DNA from 4 places in the Rhodococcus sp. no. 34 genome. Region 1 is predicted to be linked to each of the others. Evidence: riboswitches for the same ligand, from Rfam matches in the RefSeq annotation. Region 1 holds a riboswitch; each other region holds the start of a gene.
What was found. A riboswitch is a leader RNA that binds a small molecule or an ion and turns the genes downstream of it on or off. The one in region 1 is predicted to bind cobalamin.

Region 1 (4,513 bases):
GGTAGTGGTGGCTCGGCGGCAGATCCGGGTCGTGGTAGATCGCGACGGGCTTTTCACCGAATCCCCGCGGCGGCTGGACCATGAGGACGATGTTGTTGAATCGCAGTGCCGCGATGACAATTTCGCCGTCCGGATCCTGCGAGCGGTCGACGTACAGCTCGCCGGGCGCTGCGCCCCAGTGCTCTTCGACACCGCTGCGCAGTTCCTCGGGCAGGGTGGCGAACCATTCGCGGTACTTCGCTGCCGAGATGCGGATCGGATTGCCCTCGAGCTGCTCGGCAGTGAGCCAGTCGGGATCCTGTCCGCCGGCCGCGATCAGGGCATGGATCAGCGCGTCGCCGTCCTTCGCCGCCAGGCCGGGAACTGCGTCCGGACCGTCGACCGGACCGAGGTCGTAACCGGCAGAACGCATTTCGGTGAGCAGGTCGATTGCGCTCGCCGGAGTATCGAGACCGACCGCGTTGCCGATGCGGGCGTGCTTGGTCGGGTACGCCGAGAGCATCAGAGCAACGCGACGCTCGGTGGTGGGAATGTGGCGCAGCTTGCCGTGACGGACCGCGATCCCGGCGACACGGGCAGCGCGCTCGACGTCGGGGACGTACGTGGACAGTCCGTCGGAGTCGATCTCCTTGAATGAGAACGGGACGGTAATGATGCGGCCGTCGAACTCCGGCACCGCCACCTGCGTCGCGACGTCGAGAGGCGACAGTCCGTCGTCGTTCTCGTCCCAGGTGGCGCGGCTACTGGTCAGGCACAGGCCCTGCAGGATGGGGACGTCGAGCGCAGCGAGTGCGGCGACATCCCAGGCTTCGTCGTCGCCACCGGCGGACGCGGTCGCGGGCTTCGTGCCACCGGCAGCAAGAACTGTCACGACCATGGCGTCGGCGCGGCGGAGCGTGCTCAGAAGTTCGGCCTCTGCGGTTCGCAGAGATGCGCAGTAGATCGGCAGCGCGGTGCCACCGGCCTCGGCGACCGCGTCGCACAACGCCTGGATGTACCGGGTGTTTCCGGCCAAATGCTGGGCGCGGTAGTACAGCACTGCGATGACGGGACCGCTCGCCGAGTCGAGATCGGGCGCGAAATCAGCGATTCCCCAGGAAGGCAGGTGAGCCGGCGGCTCGAAACCGTGACCGGTGAGCAGGACGGTGTCGGAGAGGAAGTGGTGCAGCTGTGCCAGATTCTGCGTGCCACCCTCGGCCAGGTAGTTGTGCGCCTCGGCAGCAACGCCGGCGGAGACCGTCGAGCACTCCATGAGGTCGGCATCCGGCGCGTGCTCGCCGCCGAGAACGACTACGGGGAGTCCGGAGGCGAGGACCATGTCCAGGCCGTCTTCCCAGCTGCGACGGCTGCCGAGGATACGAACGATCACGAGGTCGACGCCGTCGAGCAAGGGCGGCAAGTCCTCCGAGACCAGCAAGCGTGAGGGGTTGGCCCAGCGATAGGAGACGCCGTCGCCGGCTTCCTGGCTGGCGCGGGCGCTCAGCAGATCGGTGTCGGACGTGGAGAGCAGAAGAATCACGGGTGAAGCCTTCCTGGGGTTTCGCGCCCCGTGGCACAGATCTGTCATCGACGGCGGTTGAGGGTCTGACTCGTGTTTCCGAGCGGAAACACGTCCCGCTCGAGCAACACTCACAGTGGCGCGACCGCACCGGACTTTCACCGGTTTCCTCAACTGCCGTCACTGGTGGTGGTGATGCTACCGGTCCGCAGAAGGCACTCATGACAGGTCGTACCCTGGAGCCATGCCCACGGACCGTTCACAGCCAGACGCGTGCCCGGGTGCACTGCAAGTTCACCACGCCGCCGATGGCGCACTGGCACGCGTGCGCCTACCCGGCGGACTCCTCACCCCGGTCCAATTGCAGACGCTCGCCGACGCAGCGCGCGATCTGGGCAACGGGCAGATGGAACTCACCTCGAGGGGCAACGTACAACTGCGCTCGGTCTCGGACCCCGAAGCCTTCGCGGCGCGTATCGCTTCGGCCGGTCTGCTGCCGTCAGCGACGCACGAGCGAGTGCGCAACATCCTCGCGTCCCCACTGTCCGGCCGTATCGGGGGCGTCGCCGACATCCGTGAACTGGTCCACCGTCTCGATTCGGCGATCCAAGCGGATCAAGCATTGGCAGATCTGCCAGGGCGAACCCTGTTCACCCTCGACGACGGGAGCGGAGACATCACCGGGCTACGGGGCGATTTCGGACTCCATGCGCGCAGCGCCACCGAGCATTCACTGGTGCTCGCCGGTCACCACACCACTCATCTCGTCCAGGCGGACGACGCCGTCGAATTGCTCCTCGAGGCGGCTCGATCATTCCTCGACGTTCGCGACAAGCACTGGCGCCTGGCCGAGGTTCCGGACGGAATCGAACGCACCCTCGAGCAGCTGGGTCTGAGCGCCGAGTCCACCGTTGCGGCGGACCTCACGCCGGATGCACGGCCCACTATCGGCTGGCTCGAGCAGCGCGACGGGACCGTAGCTCTGGGCGGCGGCCTGCGATTCGGGCTGCTCGACGCTCGGCTGGCCGAGTTCCTCGCCGCCGTCGACAAGCCCGTCGTCGTGACGCCGTGGCGATCGGTGCATATCTTCGACCTCGACGAATGGGCAGCCGAGCAGGTAGTCCGGGTGCTGGCACCCATGGGGTTGATCTTCGACGAGAACTCACCGTGGCTCGAGGTCACCGCCTGCACCGGAAGCCCGGGATGCGAGAAGTCTCTCGCCGATGTGCGCACCGACGCGATCACCGCCGTCGAGCAGGCAGAACTTCCCGTTGGCGGGCGCCAGCACTGGGCCGGGTGCGACCGCAGTTGTGGACGTCCCCGCGGGGACGTAGCGGATGTGATCGCGACGGGTGACGGTTACCGGGTGAATCCGCCCGATCGGTGATGCCTCTATCGTGTGGCACATGATCGAGTACATCCGTGACGGCGCGGAAATCTATCGCCAGTCCTTTGCCACCATTCGGGCCGAAGCCGACCTGAGCCGTTTCCCGGCGGATGTCTCGCAAGCTGTAGTGCGCATGATTCATGCAAGCGGCCAGGTCGATCTAGTCGACGACGTCGCCTTCACACCCGGTGTCGTCTCGGCTGCGCGCGCAGCTCTGCGCGACGGCGCGCCGATTTTCTGCGACGCCCAGATGGTGGCTGCCGGCATCACGCGCAAGCGTCTGCCCGCCGGCAACGACGTCATCTGCACCCTCGGCGATCCGCGGGTTCCCGTGCTGGCGTCGACCATCGACAACACTCGCTCGGCGGCTGCTCTCGAACTGTGGGGAGCCAAGCTCGAGGGCGCTGTTGTCGCGATCGGAAACGCACCCACCGCACTGTTCCATCTCCTGAACCTCATCGAAGCCGGAGCGCCCCGTCCGGCCGCCATCGTCGGAGGTCCGGTCGGCTTCATCGGCGCTGCCGAGTCGAAGGAAGCCCTCATCGAACACGCCAGCGGGATCGATCATCTCGTTCTCCGCGGCCGACGCGGCGGCAGCGCGATCACCGCCGCCGTCGTCAATGCGATTGCGAGCGAAGTCGAATGAGTGCAGGCAAGCTCTGGGGTGTCGGTATCGGCCCCGGCGATCCCGAATTGGTGACCGTCAAGGCCGCCCGCGTCATCGGCGAGGCAGATGTGATTGCCTTCCACTCCGCGCGGCACGGCAAGAGCATCTCCCGCGGAGTTGCAGCGCCGTACATGCGCGAAGGACAGATCGAAGAACACCTCGTCTACCCCGTGACCACCGAGACCGTTGATCATCCCGGCGGATACCAGGGCGCGATGGACGAGTTCTACGAAGCAGCTGCCGAACGGCTGGCAGTTCACCTCGCGGCCGGTCGAACCGTCGCGTTGCTCGCCGCCGGCGATCCGCTCTTCTACAGCTCCTACATGCACATGCACAAGAGACTGGCCGATCGCTTCGACGCCGAAGTGATTCCCGGCGTCACCTCCGTCAGCGCGGCATCTGCTGCACTCGGAAAGCCGCTGGTCGAGGGTGAAGAGATCCTCACGATCCTGCCCGGAACGTTGCCGCAGGCCGAGCTGACCAGGCGGCTCAAGGAAACCGACGCCGCGGCCATCCTCAAGCTCGGACGTACCTTCCCACCGGTCCTCCAATCGCTCGAGGATTCCGGTCGCCTCGGCGAGGCCCACTACGTCGAGCGCGCGAGCACCACACGTCAACGCGTCGAATCCGCTGCGGAGGTCGACCCGGACGGAGTTCCGTACTTCTCGATCGCCATCGTTCCGAGCCCGTCGAACAACCCTCGACCTGCGACCGAGTCTCGCGGCGAGGTGGTCGTGGTCGGACTCGGGCCGGGCGACACCGCCTGGACCACACCCGAAGTGGCGCATGAGCTTTCGTTGGCAACCGACCTCGTCGGCTACGGCCCGTACGTCGATCGCGTGCCGACGCGTCCGGGCCAGCGTCGCCATTCCAGCGACAACCGCGTCGAAGCGGAACGCGCCGCGATGGCGTTGGACCTGGCGAAGAACGGCGCCCGTGTAGCTGTCGTCTCCTCGGGTGA
Region 2 (4,513 bases), on a different contig from region 1:
GAAAGTCCTCTCACTCCTGGCGCTCGGCATGGGGTCGGCTGCGATGGCCGACAAACTGTACGTGTCCGTCAACACCGTCAAGACTCAACTGCGCACTCTCTACAAGAAGCTCGACGTACACAATCGAAACGAAGCGATCACGAGGGCACGCCAACTGCGCTTGCTGTAGTCCGGGGTCGGATCTGATTTCGGACTACATTCTGTAGGCATGAGCACCGATTCCTGCGTCTTCTGCAAGATCGTCGCGCTGACCGAGCCGGCGATTCTCGTTCACGAGAGCGAGACAACTCTCGCATTCCTCGATGCACGGCCGGTGAGTCGCGGACACACCCTGGTGGTCCCCAAGCGTCATGCAGAGAACCTCGATGCTCTCGAAAGTCACGAAGGCGCAGAGATGTTCCGCGTCGGCACGCTCATCGCAGGAGCTCTACGCCGCTGCGACATCGCCGCTGACGGAGTCAACTTTCTCGTCAACGACGGGCGTGCCGCGGGCCAAACCGTGTTCCACTCGCACCTGCACGTCGTCCCCCGCCATCGCGGCGACAAGGCGAAGTTCGCTGCTGGACTCCTCGCCGGGCGAGCCGTCGAGCTGGAGCAGGTGGGCGCGTCGATCCGAAGTCAGCTCACCGTGTGAAGGAATTCCGTCACCACTTCGCGATAGCGCTGCGGTTGATCGTCGTGGACCAGGTGGCCTGCATCGGCAATACGTACGTACCGAGTTCCCGGCCTCTCGGCCATCTCTCGCATCTGTCCCTCAGGGGTGATGGTGAACTCTCCCTCGATCAGCAAGGTCGGCACCTCGATCGCCTTCCACTGATCCCAGAAATGCCTCGTGCCCCACTCCTCCGAGATGTCGCGGAAGGTCGACACGTCGCCGTGCAGGTACCACCCGTCGTCGCGGCGGTCGAAAGAGTCGAGAAAGTACTGGCCGGCGACGGGGCCGAAGAATTCCTTCATCGCCTCCTCGGAAGCAAACGGCTGCGGCCACGCCGAGATCATCTGCGCCCAGTCCGCAGCGGTGCGTCCACGAAAGTCCGGGGCCATGTCTTCGAGGACCAGCGCACAAACCTTTTCGGGATGCGCGGCGGCGAAGCACCACGCATGCAGAGCCCCCATCGAATGACCGATCACGATCATCGGCTCCTCGATGGACGCAACCGCCGATGTCAGGTCCTCGACGAATGCCTCGGTAGTCAGTGCCGCTGGCGCCGGCCTGCCGTGACCGGCAGCGTCGAAGGTGTAGACGTGGCCGAACTCGCGGATCCACGGCACATGGCGACGCCACGTTCGGGAGCTGCCCATGAGGCCGTGCAACAACAGAATCGGTTGTCCCGTTCCACCTTCGTCATGCAACACGAGTGTCACGGTACGCGGTGAAGGTGCGCGGGTAATGTCGCTTGCATGGCAGTCGTGAAGATCAATGCAATCGAGGTCCCCGAGGGCGCCGGCCCCGAACTGGAGAAGCGCTTCGCAGCACGCGCTCACGCAGTCGAGAACTCCCCGGGCTTTCTCGGATTCCAACTCCTCCGCCCCACCGCCGGTGAGAGCCGCTACTTCGTGGTGACTCAGTGGGAGTCCGAGCAGGCGTTCGCCGATTGGCGTGACGGCCCCGCCCGTGAAGCCCATTCCGGCGAGCGCGCGAAGCCCGTCGCTTCGGGTGCGTCGTTGCTCGAATTCGAAGTTGTCCTGGACGTCGCCGCAAAGAGCTGATCTCGAGCGATTGTGCCTGCCTTGGCGGGCACAATCGACGGTCATCTCGGCTTCACGCGTTGACACGGTGCGGGCTGTAGTGCAAAAGTTCGCATGTAAACGCGATGGTCCGACAGGAATCCGGTGAAAGCCCGGAGCGGTCGCGCCACTGTAATTCGAGGTGAAGTGCCTTTTTCGGCACGACTATTTCGACAGCCAGACACTTCGGCCATCGCATGGACCTAGGGGACGCGAAAATCCCAGGAGGCTTCGATGGCTCTCGCCTATTCTCCCGATACGTCGATCGATTCGACTCGTCTTGCTTTCCTCGCCGCTGCAGTAGTTCTGTTCGCGATGCTGGCTCTCTACCTGGTCGGGTTCGACCAGGGCGCTATCTCTCGCACCGGCATGTACATGCATGAATTGATGCACGACGGTCGACACTTGATGGGCCTGCCGTGCCACTAGTCGACAATTTCACGAAGCTTCTCATTCGTGGTTTGTTGGCTGGTCTGATCGCAGGCATCCTTGCCGGCGGAGTTGCATTCGTGCTGGGTGAACCGCACGTCAACGCTGCCATTGCGATCGAAGAAGCCAACAGCGCCACCGGTGAGGTTTCCGGCGAAGCCGCTGGGCATTCGCACGGTGACGAAGAAGAACCACTGGTGAGCCGCGACGGGCAGCGCGCCGGGCTGTTCCTGGCCACGGCGCTTGCCGGACTGGCGCTCGGGGCGATCTTCTCGGTCGTTGCCAATTACGCTCGACGACTCACCGTAATGTCCGGGCCGTTGTTGGCGATCACCATCGCCGTCGGTGGTTGGCTGGCTATCGAGGCTGTCCCCTTTTTCAAGTACCCGGCCAATCCGCCGGCCGTCGGAGATCCCGACACCATCAACCAGCGCACACTGCTGTGGCTGGCCGCCGTGATTCTCGGGCTGCTGTCCGTCACCGCGGCAGCAGCGGCTGCAAAGGCAGTTTCCGGGCACGAGTTCCTCAGTGTGCGCATCGCTGCTCCGGTGGCTGCGTTCCTGGTGATCGTCGCGATCGGTTACGTCTCGCTTCCCGGCATCAACGAGGTGGGCGAGGACTTCCCGGCAACTCTGCTGTGGGAGTTCCGACTTTCCTCGCTCGCTACGCAGGCGACGCTCTGGCTCGTACTCGGGTTGGCATTCGCCTTCCTTACCGAGCGCGCGACCAAGAACACCGAAGTAGCAAAGAAGTACGCCCTTCGCTGAACCTGCTGTGCGCCTTTATTAACCTCCCGCGGTTAATAAAGGCGCACAGCAGTTCTTTTTCAGCTCAGATGATGCACTTCTTGCAGTCCGTACACCGGCGTCGGGATGCCCTCGTAACGCGCCTTCAATTGCAACGCCAAGTACAGCGAGTAGTGGCGCGACTGGTGCAGATTGCCTCCGTGGAACCACAGCGCTTCCTGCTGCGTCGGCTTCCACATGTTGCGCTGCTCGCCTTCCCACGGTCCCGGATCCTTGGTGGTGTTCGACCCCAGGCCCCACACCTTGCCGACCTTGTCGGCGGTGTCCTGACCGATCAGATCCGCCACCCAGCCGTTCATCGAGCCGTAGCCGGTCGCGTAGACCACCACGTCGGCAGGCAATTCCGTACCGTCTTCGAGGATCACGCTGTTCTCGGTCAGCTCACGAATGTTGCCGTGCGCGAGCTTGATGTCCCCGTTCGCGACCAGTTCGGCCGCGCCGACGTCGATGTAGTAGCCCGAGCCGCGTCGTAGGTACTTCATGAACAGGCCCGAACCGTCGTCGCCCCAGTCGTGCTCGAAGCCCGCCTTCTCGAGGCGATCGTAGAAATCCTTGTCGCGCTCACGGATTGCGTCGTACACCGGGATCTGGAACTCGTGCATGATCCGGTACGGCAGCGAACCGAACGTGAGGTCCGCCTTGTGTGTCGTCATGCCGGCGGCCAGTGCTCGCTCCGAGTACAGATCGCCCAAGCCCAAATCCATCAGCGAATCCGACTTCACGATGTGCGTCGAGCTGCGCTGCACCATCGTGACGTCGATACCGTTCTCCCACAGTGCGCCGCAGATGTCGTGCGAGGAGTTGTTGGCCCCGATCACGACGACCTTCTTGCCCACGTACTGATCCGGGCCGGGGTGCTTGCTCGAGTGGTGCTGATCGCCGAGGAACTTGTCCTGCCCGGGGAACGTCGGAACGTTGGCCTTGCCGGACATACCCGTCGCCATCACCAACTGCTTGGGACGCAACGTCAACTTCTCGCCGTTGCGGTTGACCTCGACGGTCCATTCCTGGGTCTTCTCGTCGAACGACGCCGAGGTGCAGGTCGTGGAACTCCAGTACGGAACCTCCATGACCTTGGTGTACATCTCGAGCCAGTCGCCGATCTTGTCCTTGGGCGCGAACACCGGCCAGTTGTCGGGGAACGGCATGTAGGGCAGGTGGTCGTACCAAACCGGATCGTGCAGGCACAGGGACTTGTAGCGTCCGCGCCACTGATCGCCGGGTCGCTCGTGGCTGTCGATCACGATGGCCGGTACTCCGAGCTGACGCATCCGGGCGCCGAGCGCGATGCCGCCCTGGCCGCCGCCGACGATCACGACGTAAGGCTGTGTGGTGTAACCGAGTTCGCGGTCTTCGATCTCCTTCTGCTCGGCCCACGTGATGCGGTTCGGGTCTGCCCCATGCTTGGCGCCGCGCGGACGACGAGTGCCCTTGCCTTCTTCGTGTCCCTTCAACTCCTGCAGCGACGTCAGCAGGGTCCAACCTTCATCTCCCTTCAAACGAAGGTGCCCGTGCGCGCGACCGGTTGCAGTCTCGAACTCGATCCAGGC
Region 3 (4,513 bases), on a different contig from region 1:
CACGATCAAAGCCGAACTGGCCAATCGCCTACTCGATGTCGATATCGAACGTGCGCGCAACGAACTCGACGACCTCGAAAGACTTTCGCGTGACGCGTTGGCAGACGTGCGCTCGGCCGTCGAAGGATTTCGTGGGATTTCTCTTCCCGTCGAGATAGCCCGAGCGCGAGAGGCATTGCGTGCGGCTGGTATCGAGGACGAGGTGCCGAGCAGTACCGACATGGTTCCCACGCGTCTTCGGGAACTCTTTGCATGGACGATCCGTGAGGGCGTCACCAACGTCGTTCGACACAGCGGTGCGACCCACTGCCGGATCACGGTCGACGAAAATAGTGCGTCGGTCGTCGACGACGGACGAGGGGCCGAGTCGACGTCTTCCGGAAACGGTCTGATCGGATTGCGCGAGCGCGCCGGAGCGTCGGGCGCACGAGTGATCATCACTCATCCCCAGCCGCAGGGGTTTGCACTTCAGGTAGTCGAACAGGAGACAGAGTGAACAGCCAGGGCGATCGAGCAACCATACGGCTGCTCTTGGCGGACGATCAGGCGCTCGTGCGAGGAGCTTTGGCCGCGCTGCTCGATCTGGAATCCGACCTGTCCGTGGTGGCCGAGGTCGGTCGCGGCGACGAGGTGGTGTCCGCCGTTCTCGAACACCGCCCGGACGTCGCGCTTCTGGACGTCGAGATGCCCGGCATGGACGGAATCGCCGCGACGGCGGCCCTTCGCGAGGCAGCACCCGACACCCGAGTCCTGATCGTCACCACGTTCGGACGTCCCGGATTTCTTCGCAAAGCCCTGCACGCCGGGGCCGGCGGGTTCGTCGTCAAGGACACCCCCGCCAGGCAGCTGGCCGACGCAGTCAGGCGTGTCCACGCCGGACTGCGCGTCGTCGATCCCACCCTTGCGGCCGACAGCCTCGTCAGCGGCGAGTCGCCTCTGACGGAGCGTGAGACCCAAGTACTGCGCGCCGCTCACGACGGCGCACCCGTGGCAGCCATCGCAGGGGCGCTCTTTTTGTCCGCAGGGACGGTTCGAAATCATCTGTCATCCGCGATGGGTAAGACGGGTGCGTCGACGCGCGCGGAAGCCGTCAGAATCGCCGAGTCGAACGGCTGGCTCTGATCCGCGCGTCTGGAATCGCCTTCCCCGGCAAATAGTTCGCCGTTCGATTCGTGATGGCAATTTGTCCAGATCACTCAAAGTAGGGACCTTCTACCCTAGGGATTTTCCCTGCAAACGACTGCTTCGCGAGAATCCGAAACAGCTAATCGTTCGATACCTGGCTATGATGCAGTTAATTGAATCGACGGAGCCTGTGCGTAGCGGGGGAAGGGACGTCTCATGTCGAACCAGTTCAACGAACGCTTGAACTCGCTGTTCGAGACTGCCGACTTTCACGTCACCAACGCGATGGTCGTTCGCGGCATGACCGAGTTCGGCTGCCGTATCTCCACGCCGTACCTGTCGCAACTGCGCACCGGCGTCCGAACCAATCCGTCACCCGAAGTGGTTGCCGCCCTCGCCCACTTCTTCAACGTCCATCCGGACTACTTCTACGCCCCGTCCGATCACACTCCGCCCGCGATCTCAGGTGGCGAGGCAGACCTCTCCCTCCTCGAACAGCTGCACAACGTGCGCCTGCGGAACCTCACCTCCCGTGTCGTCGACCTCTCACCGTCTTCACAGGATCTGCTTGTCGAAATGGCGGAGAATCTACGTTCCTCCGAAAATCTTCCGCGCGTACCACCGGACTCGAATTCCTACATGTCACGCGCATAGCGCCCTTCGCCGACTCTCCTTGACTGCTCAGGGAGGGTTGGCCTTATGCTGGTCGATGCAGCTGGTTCGCCCGGCACGGTCATGAGGAGCCCCGAAGACCGGTCCCGGCGTCGAAGCTCCGTCAGCGCAAGCTGTCGGGGTGAGAGGGAACCCGGTGAAAATCCGGGACTGTCCCGCAGCGGTAAGCAGGAACGACCGCCGTTCATGTGCACTGGGCATCCGCCTGGGAAGCGACGGCCAGTAGGTTCGATCCAACTCGATCGAGTGCCCGCGAGTCCGAAGACCTGCCGACTGTGTCGGGCACGCCGTGCCCGACGGTCCACCGCCTCGTGGAATGGGCGTGTAGATCTCCATCGGACCTCGTGTGCGGTGCGGGCAGTGCTGCCCGCTGAAACTCGGGGTCTCGTGAGGTATACCCGTCTGCCGGCAGTGGCCATCAATGCATTGGCAATCTGGAGAAACTCCGTGACAACAACATTCACTTCGACCGTGCTGGGCTCACCGCGCATCGGTCCTCATCGAGAACTCAAGCGGGCAACCGAAAGCTACTGGGCAGGGCGCATCGACGCCGACGCCCTGCAGGCTGTCGCCCGTGACCTCCGTCGGCAGGGCTTGGCCGACCTCCGTGACCTGGGCCTCGACTCCGTCCCGGTCAATACCTTCTCCTTCTACGACCAGATGCTCGACACCGCAGTTCTTCTCGGCGCGCTGCCCGACCGCGTCGCGTCGGTCGCCGATCCGTTGGACCGCTACTTTGCCGCTGCCCGTGGGACGGACACCATCGCGCCGCTCGAAATGACGAAGTGGTTCGACACCAACTACCACTACCTGGTGCCGGAGATCTCGCCGTCCACCACGTTCGCACTCGACCCGTCCAAGGTCTTGTCCGAACTGGCAGAAGCACTTTCCGACGGCATTGCAGCCCGCCCGGTCGTCATCGGACCGGTCACCTTCCTGCTGCTCTCGAAGGCTGTCGGCACTGACGAGCCGCTGCTCTCGCGACTCGACGAACTACTCCCCCTCTACGCGGATCTACTCGGTCGGCTCGCGAAGGCCGGTGCGAGCTGGGTTCAGCTCGACGAACCGGCCCTCGTGGGCGATCGCACCGACGAGGAAATCGAAGCGGCACGCGCTGCGTACGAACAGCTTTCAGCGCTGTCCGAGCGGCCGTCGATCCTGTTGGCGTCGTACTTCGGTTCGCTGCGTGAGGCGCTGCCCGCGCTTGCGTCCACCGGCGTCGAAGGATTTGCCGTCGACCTGGTGGCCGGTCAGGATTCGATCGGCTCCGTCCCCGAACTCGCCCGCAAACTGGTCGTCGCCGGTGTGGTCGACGGACGAAACATCTGGCGGTCGGATCTGGATTCGGCACTGAGCACGTTAGGTGCTCTGTTGGGCAGCGTGGATACTCTTGCCGTCTCCACATCGTGCTCCCTGCTGCACGTTCCGTACACTCTCGCCGCAGAAGCCGATGTCGACAAGGCCCTGCGCTCGTGGCTCGCGTTCGGCACCGAGAAGGTCAAGGAAGTAGTTACTCTCGCAACCGCTCTCACACAGGGCCGAGAGTCGGTGGAGGACGAGTTCGCTCTGGCACGAGCGGCCGCGTCGACCCGCAAGGACGATCGCAGACTCAATGATGCGAGTGTTCGGGGACGCCTGGCCGCCGTGCTGAACTCGGCGACCGGTCGCGCGCCCGCCGCCGAACGTCGCGCTGCCCAGGACGAACTGCTTTCTCTGCCGCCGCTGCCCACGACGACAATCGGTTCGTACCCGCAAACCTCGAAGATCCGCATCGCTCGCGCAGCACTGCGCAAGGGCGAGATCGACGAAGCCGAGTACGTCAACCGTATGCGCGCCGAAATTGCCGAAGTTGTTGCGCTCCAGGAAAAGCTGGACCTGGACGTTCTTGTTCACGGTGAGCCGGAACGCAACGACATGGTCCAGTACTTCGCGGAGCAGTTGGACGGATTCTTCGCCACCGCCAACGGTTGGGTCCAGTCGTACGGCACCCGCTGCGTGCGTCCGCCGATTCTGTACGGCGACGTCTCCCGCCCGAAACAGATGACCGTCGACTGGATCATGTACGCGCAGTCGCTGACCGACAAGCCGGTCAAGGGCATGCTCACCGGACCCGTCACCATTCTGGCCTGGTCGTTCGTCCGCGACGACCAACCCCTCGCCGACTCGGCAAATCAAGTCGCACTGGCCATTCGAGACGAGACCGTCGACCTGCAGGCCGCCGGAATCGGAATCATCCAGGTTGACGAACCGGCTCTACGAGAACTACTCCCACTGCGTGCCGAGGATCAGCGCGCCTACCTGGACTGGTCGGTCGGCGCCTTCCGGTTGGCTACCTCGGGCGTCGCGGATTCCACCGCGATCCACACGCACCTGTGCTACTCCGAGTTCGGAGCGGTGATCGGCGCCATCGCCGGCCTCGACGCGGACGTCACGTCCATCGAGGCGGCGCGCTCACACATGGAGGTCCTCGACGATCTCAGTTCGGTCGGGTTCGACCTCGGCGTCGGGCCGGGTGTCTACGACATCCACTCGCCGCGGGTGCCGAGCGTCGACGAGATTGCCGAATCCCTGCGTGAGGCACTCAAAGCTGTTCCTGTCGAGCGGTTGTGGGTCAACCCGGACTGCGGTTTGAAGACCCGCGGTTCCGTCGAGGTCGAGGCGTCACTGCGTAACCTCGTCGAAGCCGCGAAGTTGGTACGAGCGGAGCTTTAGGGGC
Region 4 (4,513 bases), on a different contig from region 1:
GGCAGCACCACCGAACCGAACGCGAGGAACAACAGGATCAGGGTGGATCCGACCATGATGAGGATCATCACCGGTAGCCAGTGCAGGACGGCGTTGTTGCCGTCGTCGACCATGGCTTGACCGCCGCCGACAAGCAGCACCGTTCCGTCGGGAGCGGAGATCGCACGCAGATCTGTCACTGCGGCGCTCTGTGATTGGGGTGTAGAGCCCTCGCTGTAGAGAGCCTGAACCGCGACGAGTTGATTGGTGCTCGCGACGACGGTCGCCTGACCGATGCCCTCGACTTGACCGGCGGACTCGGCGATCGCTGCACCTTCGGCCGGGGTGAGAGTGTTCCCGTCCTCGGCCTGAAGGATCATCGTTGCGCCATTTCCGGTTTGCGGGAAGTCGTTGACCAACGTGTCCATCGCGACGCGAGCGGGGTCGTTGTCCGGTAGTGCGGTGTACGAGAGCTCTCCCAGCCGGGCGCCGAGCAGCGGCGAGGCCATCACGAGCAGCACAGCCACGATTGTCACCGAGACTGCGACCGGACGCTTCATCACCCACGTGACGACGCGGCCCCAGAACTTGCGCGAGCGTTCCTCGCCGCGTTGCGCCGCATCCTTGCGCCACGTCAGGGCGTTGATGCGATGCCCCAGAATGGCAAGCAGCGCAGGCACAGCGGTCAGCGACAGGACGGCCGCGCTCAATACTGCGGCGATCGCGCCGAAGCCCAGAGACCGGATGACGGCCTGGGGGAATACGAGCATGCCGCTGAACGCACAGATCAGCAGTAGACCCGAGAACATGACGGTGCGACCCGCCGTCAGAACTGTCCGCTGAGCAGCCGCTCCCGGGTCCGAGCCCGAATTCAGTTCTTCACGGAACCGACCGACCACGAACAGTCCGTAGTCGATGGCCAGTCCCAACCCGAGAAGAGAAGCGACGTTGATCGAGAACGAGGACACATCGGTGATCAGCGTGAGGATTCGCAGAACGGCCAAAGCGCTCAGGACACTGAGTACACCCACGAACACGGGCACGGCAGCAGCGACGATGCCGCCGAAGATGAAGACCAACAGCACCAGAGTGATCGGAATGGCGATGGCTTCGGCGACCACCAGGTCCTTCTCGAGCTTGGTGTTGAATGCGACGCCGACGACGGTGTTACCCGCGAATTGTGCCTCGGCACCTTCGACTTCGAGCTTCGGCAAGAGATCGGCGAAAGTGGCCGGCGTGATGCCCGAGTCCGGTGCCAACGTGATCGCGACGGCCGCCATGGATCCGTCGTTCGAGAGCAGGCTGGCCTTCGCTGCGGCGTCTGTTCCCCAATACGATTTCACCGAAGCGGTCGGCACTTCGGTTTTGAACTGGTCGACGGCGGCTGTCACTGCCGGCCCGATGTCGTCCAGAGTCTTGCCGTCCGTGGGCGAGTAGATCGCGATGATGTCCGGGGTCTGCGGTCCGAGATTGTCTTCGATGATGTCGGCGACCTTCGCGGAGTCGCTGCCCGGATCGATGAAGCCGCCCTGGCTGAGCTTGCCGAACACTCCGAGTCCCCACACCCCGCTGATGAGAACTATCAGAACCGCGAGGCTCAGTACCCACCATTTCCGGGCGACGACGGTTTGGGCCCAGCGTGTCATGTATCAACTCCGGTGTGTGGGGGCGTCTGGCCAGATCGACTGTAGTGGGCGTTTGGTCTTGAATCGGAAACGTCATGCATACTGCTCGAAGCACTTGCAAGCCACGCGTGTGGGGGAAGCCGGTCCGAATCCGGCGCTGACCCGCAACGGTAGGTCGATTCTCGGTAGTCACCGAGTGTCGGCAAGCCCGATTACCCGCCGCGCGGTGTGCGACATCCATTCGTCGTGGTCTACGAAAAGGAAGTCCAGCAGGAGCTCTGGCCGAGGATCAGCGTGCGGGCGGAGTTGTCTGTCGGATTCTCATTCGTGGCTCAGAGCCCTTACGAGGTCCCCGTGTCACTTCAGTTCTCCCCGTCCCGCGCCGCCGCTGTTCTCATCGCGGTCGCCTTGGTTTCGGCAGGTTGTTCCAAAGGTCAGGAATCAGAGTCGGCGTCTGCTGCGGAATCCTTCGCACAGCCGGTGTCCGTGACCAACTGCGATCGCGAGATGACCTTCGATTCGCCGCCGCAGCGCATCGTGTCTTTGAACGGACACGTCACCGAAGCCCTCATCGAGATCGGCGCGGGTGATCGGATTGTCGGGCGGGCGTACAGCGACAACCCGCCAACTGCCGAGACCGCCGATGTATTCAACAAGATTCCCAGCCTTTCCGATACGTTCCCCAGCATGGAGCAGGTTCTCGACGTCGATCCGGACTTCGTGGTCGGAGGAATGACCAGTGCCTTCAACGAGAAGCAAGGCCGTTCCCGAGACGCTTTCGGCGAGCGCGGAATCAACACCTTCCTCTTCTCGGAATACTGTGGCACCGGTTTCCCCGACATCGGATTGCTCGAGAACGACTACACGCAACTCGGTCGAGTCCTGGGCGTCGAAGATTCCGCCCGCGAGGTCGCAGAGGAGATCAGCGATGGTCTCGATTCCGTCCGCGCTTCGGTCGGAGACGCGGCGCCGGTACCGACCTTCTTCTACGACAGCGGTGACCAGGTTCCGACGACCATCGGCGGAGTCGGCGTCGGTCAATTGGTCGCGGAATACTCCGGCGTCTCGAACATCTTCGCCGAAGGGACAAAGCCCTACATCGACGCATCGTGGGAAGCTGTTGCCGAGCGTGCACCCCAGGCGATCGTGGTCATCGACTACGGCGACAAGACCGCCGAGCAGAAGATCGACTTCCTCCGTGCCCAGCCGTTGATGGCGACCACCCCTGCTGTGCAGCAGAACCGGTTCGTCGTGGTTCCTCTCGCTGACCTGTTCGAGAGTTCACGGTTGGTGCGTTCGGCACAGACCATCGCAACAGCCTTCCATCCAGGCGCTGACGCGGCGAAGTGACCCGCACGCGTTACGGGTACGGCGCCCTGCTTGTCGGCTTGGCGGTCGCCTTGGCGATCGTCCTGGGGTTGGCCGTCTCCTTGGGATCGGTTCGCATTCCCGTCGGTGACGTCTGGGCGATAGTCGGAGCCCGTTTGGCGCCAGGGACTTTCGAGACGTGGTGGACCGCGGCGCGGGAGTCGATCGTGATCGACTCCCGCCTGCCACGTGCACTCACTGCCGCGGTGGTGGGTGCTTCGTTGGCGATGTCGGGCGCTGTTGCTCAGGCTGTCACCCGTAATCCGCTTGCCGATCCGTATCTCCTCGGAGTCTCGTCGGGCGCGGGATTCATGGTGGTGCTCGTGTCGGTGCTGGGTTTCGGCGCCGGCCTCCTCGGGGTTTTCACGATTCCGGTCGCAGCATTCGCCGGGGCGATGATCCCGTTGTTTCTCGCACTGCTGATCGGCGGCCGGTATCCGCAGCCGACCGCGATCATTTTGGTGGGTGTCGCGCTCGCCCAGATATTCTCGGCCCTCATCACCTTTTGCATCCTGGTATTGGCCGATGATCGGCACGTGACGTCGGTGATGCACTGGATTGCCGGCGGATTCGGTGATGCACGATGGTCGACGCTGATCTTCCCGACGATCACACTGGCCGTCGTCGGCACAGCCCTTCTGTTCAGTTCGCGATGGATGGACGTTTTGCAGACCGGTGACGACGGGGCCGCTGCACTCGGTATGAACGTCCGACGGTTCCGTGTCTTGTCCTTGCTCGCGGTCTCCGTACTGGCGGGCGCAGCAGTCAGCGTTGCCGGTGGAATCGGTTTCATCGGTCTGCTGATCCCGCATCTGGCCGGCTTCATCGTCGGCACCAGAGCAATTCGACTGCTCCCTGCTGCAGCCCTGCTGGGCGCCGTCGCGATGGTTGCCGCGGATACCGCTGCGCGCTCGGTGGCACAATCCACTGAAGTTCCGGTCGGAGTGATCACGGCCCTCGTGGGTGCACCGATCTTCGTCTGGATGCTCTACCGGCAGTATCGGAGGCTCGAACAGTGACACAGGCCAGAACAGTGACACAGGCCAGAACAGTGACACAGGCCAGAACAGTGACACAGACCAGAACAGTGACACTCCCGAAAGACTCCGAAACTGCGCCCCTGCTCGAACTCGTCGAGACCCGGGCGCGGCTCGGAAATCGCGAAGTGTTGCGCGGCATCACTTTCGCAGTCAAGTCCGGTGAAATATTGGGCTTGGTCGGGCCGAACGGCAGTGGCAAGACGACGGCGCTGCGCTGCTGCTACAACGCTTTGACGCCGACAGGTGGCGCAGTTCTGATCGATCAGGTCGACTCGACGACGCTCTCGCGTAAGGACATCGCCCGAAGTGTCTCGGCGAGTGTTCAAGAACCCACTGTCTCGGCAGGACTTTCGGTTCGTGAATCGATCGCGCTCGGACGAACTCCGCACCGCAGCTGGTTGGACCGAAGCACGGAGCGCGATACCACCATCGTGGACCGGTGCATCGAGCAGGTCGGTTTGGTCGAGCTTGCCGGACGAGACGTATCGACCCTGTCGGGTG

Region 2: linked by a shared signal. The riboswitch ahead of ACYP01_RS11525 (CbtB domain-containing protein) and the one ahead of ACYP01_RS21890 (cobaltochelatase subunit CobN) in region 1 are both predicted to bind cobalamin.
Region 3: linked by a shared signal. The riboswitch ahead of metE (5-methyltetrahydropteroyltriglutamate--homocysteine S-methyltransferase) and the one ahead of ACYP01_RS21890 (cobaltochelatase subunit CobN) in region 1 are both predicted to bind cobalamin.
Region 4: linked by a shared signal. The riboswitch ahead of ACYP01_RS06585 (ABC transporter substrate-binding protein) and the one ahead of ACYP01_RS21890 (cobaltochelatase subunit CobN) in region 1 are both predicted to bind cobalamin.

The regions. Positions count from the first base shown of each region.
Region 1 covers NZ_BAAILK010000046.1:129,770-134,282, reverse strand. The annotation lists gene ACYP01_RS21890 (cobaltochelatase subunit CobN) at 1-1,519, opposite strand, end outside; cobalamin riboswitch at 1,559-1,691, opposite strand; gene cobG (precorrin-3B synthase) at 1,743-2,885, shown strand; gene ACYP01_RS21880 (precorrin-8X methylmutase) at 2,905-3,531, shown strand; gene cobJ (precorrin-3B C(17)-methyltransferase) at 3,528-4,513, shown strand, end outside.
Region 2 covers NZ_BAAILK010000026.1:521,147-525,659, forward strand. The annotation lists gene ACYP01_RS11505 (helix-turn-helix transcriptional regulator) at 1-169, shown strand, start outside; gene ACYP01_RS11510 (HIT family protein) at 209-634, shown strand; gene ACYP01_RS11515 (alpha/beta fold hydrolase) at 619-1,356, opposite strand; gene mhuD (mycobilin-forming heme oxygenase MhuD) at 1,402-1,710, shown strand; cobalamin riboswitch at 1,799-1,937, shown strand; gene ACYP01_RS11525 (CbtB domain-containing protein) at 1,963-2,157, shown strand; gene ACYP01_RS11530 (CbtA family protein) at 2,148-2,924, shown strand; gene ACYP01_RS11535 (NAD(P)-binding domain-containing protein) at 2,984-4,513, opposite strand, start outside.
Region 3 covers NZ_BAAILK010000012.1:329,941-334,453, forward strand. The annotation lists gene ACYP01_RS02435 (sensor histidine kinase) at 1-496, shown strand, start outside; gene ACYP01_RS02440 (response regulator transcription factor) at 493-1,122, shown strand; gene ACYP01_RS02445 (helix-turn-helix domain-containing protein) at 1,342-1,779, shown strand; cobalamin riboswitch at 1,861-2,085, shown strand; gene metE (5-methyltetrahydropteroyltriglutamate--homocysteine S-methyltransferase) at 2,245-4,509, shown strand.
Region 4 covers NZ_BAAILK010000023.1:129,378-133,890, forward strand. The annotation lists gene ACYP01_RS06580 (MMPL family transporter) at 1-1,625, opposite strand, end outside; cobalamin riboswitch at 1,697-1,842, shown strand; gene ACYP01_RS06585 (ABC transporter substrate-binding protein) at 1,959-2,954, shown strand; gene ACYP01_RS06590 (FecCD family ABC transporter permease) at 2,951-3,991, shown strand; gene ACYP01_RS06595 (ABC transporter ATP-binding protein) at 4,060-4,513, shown strand, end outside.